2 regions of the Spirosoma horti genome follow, and region 2 is predicted to be linked to the other one. Evidence: riboswitches for the same ligand, from Rfam matches in the RefSeq annotation. Region 2 holds a riboswitch; the other holds the start of a gene.
The links. Region 2 has a riboswitch for S-adenosylmethionine ahead of metH (methionine synthase). Riboswitches for the same ligand answer to the same signal wherever they lie in the genome.

Region 1 (4,425 bases), on a different contig from region 2:
CTTTAAACCCATCTAATTGCTCATTGTTATCTAAAGCCTGGGTAAATCCGTACGTATCATAATTCCGGTACGAAATCATGGCCATAGCCCGGGCGGCTTTCATGCCCGCCAGACCGGCATCGTCGCGTTGTTCAGCCCAGGTCGGATCGGCTTCAATCGCCATCCGCTGCGCTTCGTTAAACGCAATGCACCAGGGAGAAGCAATGGCGCTGGCCGCAATAAGTACCAGGTTTTCGATCAGGTTCGGCTGTAAAATGGCCCATTCGAGCGCCTGTTCGCCCCCGACTGATCCGCCAATGCAGGTATGAATTTTTTCGATCCCTAACTCCTGGCGAAGCAAGTCCAGAGCCGCTACCATATCCCGAATGGTAATCATTGGAAAATCGTGGTGATAGGCTCTGCCCGTTGCCGGATTTACGGACAACGGCCCTGTGGATCCATAACACGAACCAATGATATTGGCGCAGATTATAAACGTCTGTTCCGGGTCATAGTATTTACCCGGCCCTACCATACCGCCCCACCAGTCGCCAGCATCCGCATTTCCCGTTAAGGCATGACATACCCAAACAACATTCGATTGGTCGCTGTTGATGGTACCGCGTGTGGTATAAGCCAACCGGAATCCCGGCAGGCTTTCCCCCGATTCGAGCGGAAACGAATATTTATAATCGAAGTAGTTAAGATTCAATCAAGTTTGTTATTTGTGGTTTGTGGTTTGTGGTTTGCGTTCCATACGCCTTGGTACCAATATACCAGCGTACCTATCGGCAAACCACAAACCACAAACAGTTTAACCAAGAACCGGTTCGGCTATTTTGGCAAAAGCCTGCTCGAAGTCAGCTTTAATATCGTCTATATGCTCAATACCCGCCGACACACGCAGAACGCCCACCTCAACGCCTGCGCTTGCCTGTTCCAGTTCACTTAACTGCTGGTGGGTAGTTGCGGCAGGGTGAATAATGAGCGTTTTTGAATCGCCGACGTTCGCCAGATGGCTCACCATTTTCAGGTTGTTCACGAACTGATCGGCGGCCTCGCTGCTCCCTTTCACTTTAAAGGAAAAAACACCCCCAAAACCGCGTTTCAGGTATTTTTTGGCCAGATCGTGGTAAGGACTGCTTTCCAGACCAGGGTAGTTGACGGATTCGACTTGCTCATGCTGTTCGAGCCATTGAGCCAGCGCCAGGGCATTCTGCACCGTCCGATCGACCCGCAGGGATAGCGTTTCGACACCCTGTAACAACAGGAACGAATTGAATGGACTAATGGCCGGGCCCCAGTCACGCAGCCCTTCGACGCGGGCACGAATAATGAACTGGATATTGCCAAACGGGCCACCCACCCCAAATACATCGCTGAATACCAGACCATGATAGCCTTCTGACGGCTCGCTGAACTGCGGAAACTTGCCGTTGCCCCAGTTGTAGTTACCGCTGTCGACAATAACGCCCCCAATGCTGGTGCCGTGACCACCAATCCATTTCGTCGCTGATTCGACCACCACCGCTGCTCCGTGTTCGATGGGCCGGAAAAGATAGCCACCCGCCCCAAACGTGTTATCCACAATCAGTGGCAGATCGTGCTCTTTGGCCAAAGCCGCAAACGCATCGAAATCGGGGATATTGAATCCGGGGTTTCCAATCGTTTCAAGGTAAATCGCCCTGGTTTTCCCATCGATCAGTTTGGCAAACGACTCGGGCTTGTCGCCGTCCGCGAAGCGGGCTTCGATACCCAGCCGTTTGAACGAAACCTTGAATTGGTTGTAGGTTCCGCCGTATAGAAATGAAGTCGTTACGAAGTTATCGCCCGCGCTAAGAATGTTGCTCAGGGCAATAAACTGAGCGGCCTGACCCGAGGCTACCGCCAGCGCAGCCACCCCGCCTTCGAGAGCCGCAATACGCTTCTCGAACACATCGGAGGTGGGGTTCATAATTCGGCTATAGATATTACCGAATGCCTTCAGTGCAAATAAATCAGCGCCATGTGCCGAGTCATTAAAGACAAACGAGGTCGTTTGATAAATGGGGACGGCCCGGGCGTTGGTTGTCGGGTCGACCTCCTGACCAGCGTGCAGTTGAAGGGTATCAAAATGAAGTTCAGCCATAGTTTTAGAAATAGTTAGTGGTTTATCAAGTAAGGTTCATTACAGGCTGATCGAACTGGCGTTGCGTTCCGGCAACGTCAACCGACAACTGTTGACCATCGGACTAGTGAAAAGCACGACAAACCCTCCCGGTTTTCGTGGCGGTTGGTGAGGATTGCTTAGTAAGCCCCGGAGGACATACAGTGCTGAAGATAAAGCATGTGTATTAACGATTTATAGTCCCTAAATAACTTTAGGCAGGAGTTAGCACCTTGCCATGCGGTAGGTTGCCAGCGATTCACAGAGCCTGATCTCTCCTCGCTTCTTTATAAATCAACGCGCGTCGTGAGTCATAGAGATGACGCGTTGCTATTGACTTGATGGCGCAAGTATACTAGCCAAACGGCGTGAATCCAAACACCACTTCTTTTTTCTATGCGATTAACTTTTTTTAATATGGTTCGCTTCTCTCTGCTCAATTAAGTCAATTGATTGTTTACTTTTGCATGTAAGAACTTCTCCTCATGAATCAGACGTACCGCTATAATCGTGAAAATGCCACCCGCGTGGCCGGAGTTACGTCCTTAAAAGATGCGATTGGGCAGTTGTTAAAAGCCTACCAGCTTCAAACCCGGTTTAACGAAACGTACCTCGAAGCGTTTTGGGGTCGTATGATGGGGCCATCCATTGCCTCCCGCACAAACCGGCTTTACGTTCGTGATCGTAAGCTTTATATTGAAATTGCCTCAGCTCCACTCCGCAACGAACTCGTCAATGCCAAGCAGAAGCTCATTCAGCTTGTCAACAAGGACATGGGTACGGAGGTGATCGACGATGTCATTTTCATCTAGACAGATAATATCTCATCATGTAAAAGGGCGTACAGTTTTGAAACTGTACGCCCTTTTACATGATGAATATGTCTTAAATTACCTTACCGACGGACGTATGTAAGCTCAAGGTGTTGGCAAATTCACCCATCGTTACAAACTGACCAAGCGGTTTCAGATAGCGCAACAGCTTTTCGACCCGGTCGAGTAATTCATCCCGCGAATGCCGACGGACATACCCAGGAATTTTTTCATAAGCCGACAGATCGGTAAATTCCCAGGGGTGAACATACAGGTTCAGGAAACCATCCGATCGGAGCGTTTGGCGGCAAAGTTGTTTGTAATAGGCAAATGGGAAATTTTTCAGGCTTAACCAGAACAGCGGTAGGCGCAGCGTTGGCGTTACCGAAGCCGGAATTTGCCAAACCCCCGATTCGCGGAATGGATGACGGGGCTCGCCCCAGTGGTTATACCGGCCAGGTAGCCAGGTGGGATGCAGGGACGAATTATAGCTGTAACCAGCCTGATGAACGTCGTCCGGATCAACAAATCCCATTCGCGCCCGACGGAAACCCGTTACCGGTTGTTTTAGTAAAGCTTCCAGTGCTAATCGGGATTTCAGCAGATCGGCAGGTTCGAACGTTGTGTGAAAATAGCCGTGCGATGCAATTTCGTGTTTCCGGGCCAGCGATCGAATCAGAGCAGGCTCGTGAAGGGCATAATTAGCCGTCGTAAATAGGGTTGTCCGGGCGCCAACCAGTTCAAAGCGCTCAGCCAGCAAGGTTAGCCCGCGCGTTGACACGGCCACTTGTTCGGTTAATGGAATATCGTGGCCGAATTCAACGGCGGTATCAAACTCTTCTACGTCAACGGTGAATAAAATACTTCCTGAATTGGGGCTTGCCATGTCGTTACGCTCTCCTCTATCTCGCTCGTGTCGCCGATAATATAAGCGGGTCGGCCTTTGACTTCCACGAACGTTTTGCCCAAATATACGCCGATGATCCCAATCATTATAAACTGAACACCCCCAATGAGCACCATCAGCAGAACCAGCGTTGTCCAGCCAGATACGGTTGCATGCGTAAAATAATGCTCATATAGCGCTTCTGCCCCGAATAAGGAGGCCAGAAAAAACATCCCAAAACCGAGCAAAACCGACATATACAGGGGTCTTGTCGAAAAGGATGTGATGCCCATCGCTGCCAGTTGCAGCATTTTCCGGAACGAGTATTTCGAGCGGCCGGCGTATCGGGCGGCTGGCTCGTACAGAATACGGCATTGCCGGAATCCTACCCAGGAGATGGCGCCCCGTAGAAAAAGATCGTTTTCCTTAAACTGCTTCAGCGTGTTGACCACTTTGCGATCGAGGAGCCGGAAATCAGCGGCCCCATCTTCAATCTGTAAGTTGGAAACGTTGCGAAGTAATTGATAAAAGTATTTCGATGTCGTTCGTTTAAACCACGACAGTTTGGGATCGGGTTGCCGAACGGTATACACCACTTCATA
Region 2 (4,425 bases):
GACGAGCCTTCTCCCGACTTTTCTGCTTCGATGAACGGGGTCAAATACGCCACCGCCTTTTTCATCACCCGTGCTGATTTAACGACCTGTGGCAGGAACATTTTGCCCGCCCCAAACAGATCACCAACAACGCTCATGCCATCCATAAGCGGCCCTTCGATGACGTGCAATGGCCGTTCGACCTGTAGCCGAACTTCTTCCACGTCTTCATCGATATAATCCGTGATGCCTTTGATGAGCGCGTGCTTGAGCCGTTCCCGAACGGGTTCGAGCCGCCAGCTTTCGTCCTGAACAATGGCTTTCCCTTTCGCTTTCACCGTTTCAGCAAAATCGACCAGGCGTTCGGTAGCATCGTCCCGACGATTGAGCAGTACGTCTTCACAACGCTCCAGCAACTCTTTTGGAATGCTGTCGTATACTTCCAGTTGACCGGCATTCACGATCCCCATGTCCATACCCGCCCGGATGGCATGGTACAGAAAGGCCGAGTGCATGGCCTCCCGAACAACATCGTTGCCCCGGAAACTGAACGAAATATTGGATACGCCACCGCTTACTTTGGCCAGCGGCAGATTTTGCTTGATCCAGCGGGTGGCATTGATGAAATCGACCGCGTAGTTATTATGCTCTTCGATGCCCGTGGCAACGGTCAGAATATTGGGGTCGAAAATAATGTCCTGCGGAGCGAAATGAACCTTGTCGACCAGGATCCGGTAGGCGCGTTCGCAAATCTGGATGCGTCGTTCGTAGGAATCAGCCTGGCCACTTTCGTCGAACGCCATCACCACGGCAGCAGCACCGTAGCGCTTCACCAACTGGGCCCGTTCGATGAAGGCCTCTTCGCCTTCTTTGAGCGAAATGGAGTTAACGATGGCTTTCCCCTGTACGCACTTCAAGCCAGCCTCAATGACTTCCCATTTGGACGAATCGACCATGATGGGCACACGGGCGATATCCGGTTCGGCGGCAATCAGGTTCAGGAATGTGGTCATGGCTTCTACCGAATCCAACATGCCTTCATCCATGTTGATGTCGATCACCTGGGCACCTCCTTCTACCTGTCCGCGGGCAATGCTAAGGGCTTCGTCGAAGTTTCCTTCTTTAATGAGCCGGGCAAACTTCTTGGAACCGGTTACGTTGGTCCGTTCACCGACGTTCAGGAAGTTGGTTTGCTCCGTAATCTTGAGCGGTTCCAGACCACTCAATTTCTGATAAGGCTCGGGCTCCGGTAGCTGCCGGGGTGGATACTTGGCCGCAACATCGGCAATGGCCCGAATGTGATCGGGCGTTGAGCCGCAGCAACCACCAACGATGTTGACAAAGCTGCTTTTGATGAAGTCTTCCATCTGCAACGCCATCATATCCGGTGTTTCGTCGTACTCCCCAAATTCGTTGGGTAAGCCCGCATTCGGATAGGCCGACGTGAAGAAAGGCGCTTCCTTCGACAGTGTTTGTATATACGGCCGCATCAGGGCCGCCCCCAGCGCACAGTTAAGCCCTACGCTGAGCAAAGGCAAGTGCGAAACAGAATACAAAAACGCTTCCGTTGTCTGCCCCGATAAGGTTCGACCACTGGCATCCGTAATGGTGCCCGAGATCATGATCGGCAGGGGCGTCTTCTGAGGATTTAAGTTAAAGTACTTGTCGATGGCGAACATAGCCGCCTTCGCGTTGAGCGTGTCAAAGATGGTTTCGACGAGCAGCAGATCCGATCCGCCATCGACCAAACCACTCACCTGCTCATAATACGCATTCACCAGATCATCGAACGTAACCGCACGATAAGCCGGGTTATTGACATCGGGCGACAGTGACGCCGTCCGGTTAGTTGGCCCCATAGCCCCGGCCACAAACCGTGGTTTGTCGGGCTGCTGACGGCTAATCTCAACCGCCACTTCTTTGGCCAGCCGGGCCGACTCGTAGTTGAGCTCATAGGCCAGCTCCTCCATGTGGTAATCGGCCATGGCAATGGACGTAGCACTGAAGGTATTGGTCTCGATAATATCGGAACCGGCCTCGAGATACTGTTTGTGAATGGTCTGAATAATATCGGGCCGGGTCAACGACAGCAAGTCGTTGTTTCCCTTCAGGTCGTGCGGCCAATCCTGGAATCGCTCGCCCCGATAGTCACCATCCGTCAGGTTATACCGTTGAATCATCGTTCCCATGGCCCCATCGAGGACAAGGATACGTTCGTGAAGAAGTTCGTGTATCGTTTTCAAAGGCAGTAATAGAAGGCGTTATTCGTAGTGTACCAACAACTGGCAGACTAAAAAAAGTCCAATAAATAAAACAGCTTAGATACAGTAAGACAGATAGCGCAGGGCTAACTTATCTACCCCGCCATATAACGGGAGGAAATTGGCACCATTTCCTTGGGGTGGTTGGTTGCCAAGACATCATCGGGTCCGTTCCCTCCGTCTTTCTGGATAAGCTTTCACAAAATTAAACAAAAAATCGGGCACCCCGACAATCGAGACGCCCGAAATCAACATGCATTTAATCCTAATTACCAGGCATCTTCCATATCCTCTTTGGTATAGAGATGGTTTCGCTCGGTATAGAACGACGCATCATTTGTACGCTTGATCGCCAGCGGATTCTTGGCCGAAATACGATACAGCAGGGCGATGGGAAACAGGAAGACAAAAAACAGCACCGACAAAATGATTTTGCCGTTGATGTTTCCCAGCACTTCTGCCAGTTTGAACCACGCTTTTACGATAAGGTCGCCCACGGCCGGAATGGCCAGACTCAGCACCCCTACAGCCGCGGCTCCATACAGAAACCAGGGCGACTTGGTGATGAAATACAGTACAACCAGCCCAGTTACGATAACGAGCTGGGCTTTTACTTTTTCGGTAATATCCATGTGTTTAGAACAATGTGTAGATAAACGGAGCTACCGCCGACCCACCGCCAATGACGATCAGAACCCCAATGAGCAGCAACAGAATGATCATTGGAGCCAGCCACCACTTTTTGCGCTGCTTCATGAACTTGAAAATATCCTGTAAGAATTCCATATATTTATTTGAGTTAACTTACTTAATACTAGATACGAGCTGGCCCGTTCCCGGATTCGACTGCACCAATTTGAAAAGCGCATCACCTACCCGCTGATTCACGATCGAGCTGGCATGGCCATCATTTCGGCCCACAACCCGATCCTTCGGGTCAATATCAACCATTAGTTTTCCCACGTCCAGCATCGGGACGTTGTTGCTTTGAAAAAGAGTCACGACCGGCTTAACATACTCAGCCGTTTTCTCGATGTTGTGTGAGAACGGGAACATAACCACGTAGAAACGGCAGTTATGCTCTTTGGCATAGGTAATGAATTTGGTGAGATCGCTCAGGTGATCGTTGATGATTGCCGGTGTTCCATAGGCCGTCCGGGCGTATACATCGAAGGGGGCAAAGTTACCGTGCGGAAACTGCCAGTACAGGTAATTGAGCAGGTACGACCGCATGAACAGCGACTGAATGAAGCGGGGCAGATCGGAATAAGGCCGGAATCCCTGCGGAACCAGGCCATGCTCCAGCGCCACTTTTTCAATGTCATTTGGGAAGTACTGCAGAACCAGAATATCGGGGGTTTTACCAAACTTCAGCAGCCGGGCATATTCATCGCGCGTATCCGAACCAGATATACCGAGGTTGTAGGTCACGTATTGTTTGGTTCCTAATTTTTCGCCCAGGATATTACCGTAACGCTCTTCAGCAGTTTTCAGACCATGACCCGCGCTAAAGGAGTCACCAACGATGAATACTTTCTTTTTGCCCAGCGTATCGGTTTTGGGCGCGTCGCGGTAATCGCCCGTCATGGGCGGCCAGTAGCGTTCAAACCAGATATGCGACGCCAGCGTTAATCCACCCTCCTGGCTTTGCGAGATAAACATAAACGCCATCTCGACAAAGAACATCAGCACAATCAGGGGCACAAACAGAGTGGCGACGTTACCGAGTAGTTTAGGTGGATTCGGGTTTTTGACAACGCCGTAGTAGTACACCCGTAACAGCTCGATAATGAGCAACAGAAACAGACAGCACTTAATCAGACGAACGTATATGTTATCAAATAACCCTTTGTGAGGATAGTCGAAACTAACCCCGAAATGGTCGCCGTAGAAAACAAAAAAGGTTAAAAATCCCAGCAGAAGCAGGCGAACGGCACTGGAAACAAGTTTTGATTGCATTAAAACAGATCGTTCGTTAGTCTAAAACAAATTCTTCTTTCCAGTTATCTTTTTCCTGCCATTCGGGCTGTTGGCGCTTGTCGAAGAGGTAGTTACCAACGGCCAGGTAATCCATTTCAGTCCGCATGAAGCAACGATAGGCGTCGTCGGGCGTACAGACAATGGGTTCGCCCCGCACATTGAAGCTGGTATTCACGATGACGCCGAAGCCCGTTAGTTTCTTGAA

Region 1: another riboswitch for S-adenosylmethionine. It lies ahead of ACYVAM_RS29565 (O-acetylhomoserine aminocarboxypropyltransferase/cysteine synthase family protein); the one in region 2 lies ahead of metH (methionine synthase).

Annotation. Positions count from the first base shown of each region.
Region 1 covers NZ_BAAHBQ010000013.1:14,306-18,730, forward strand. Annotated here, with positions in the region: gene ACYVAM_RS29560 (homoserine O-acetyltransferase family protein) at 1-691, opposite strand, end outside; gene ACYVAM_RS29565 (O-acetylhomoserine aminocarboxypropyltransferase/cysteine synthase family protein) at 794-2,107, opposite strand; SAM riboswitch class I at 2,318-2,421, opposite strand; gene ACYVAM_RS29570 (DciA family protein) at 2,611-2,937, shown strand; gene ACYVAM_RS29575 (polysaccharide deacetylase family protein) at 3,011-3,823, opposite strand; gene ACYVAM_RS29580 (glycosyltransferase family 2 protein) at 3,778-4,425, opposite strand, start outside.
Region 2 covers NZ_BAAHBQ010000002.1:890,040-894,464, reverse strand. Annotated here, with positions in the region: gene metH (methionine synthase) at 1-2,222, opposite strand, end outside; SAM riboswitch class I at 2,329-2,436, opposite strand; gene ACYVAM_RS07660 (SxtJ family membrane protein) at 2,510-2,872, opposite strand; gene ACYVAM_RS07655 (DUF5989 family protein) at 2,877-3,026, opposite strand; gene ACYVAM_RS07650 (SGNH/GDSL hydrolase family protein) at 3,045-4,199, opposite strand; gene ACYVAM_RS07645 (carbamoyltransferase family protein) at 4,216-4,425, opposite strand, start outside.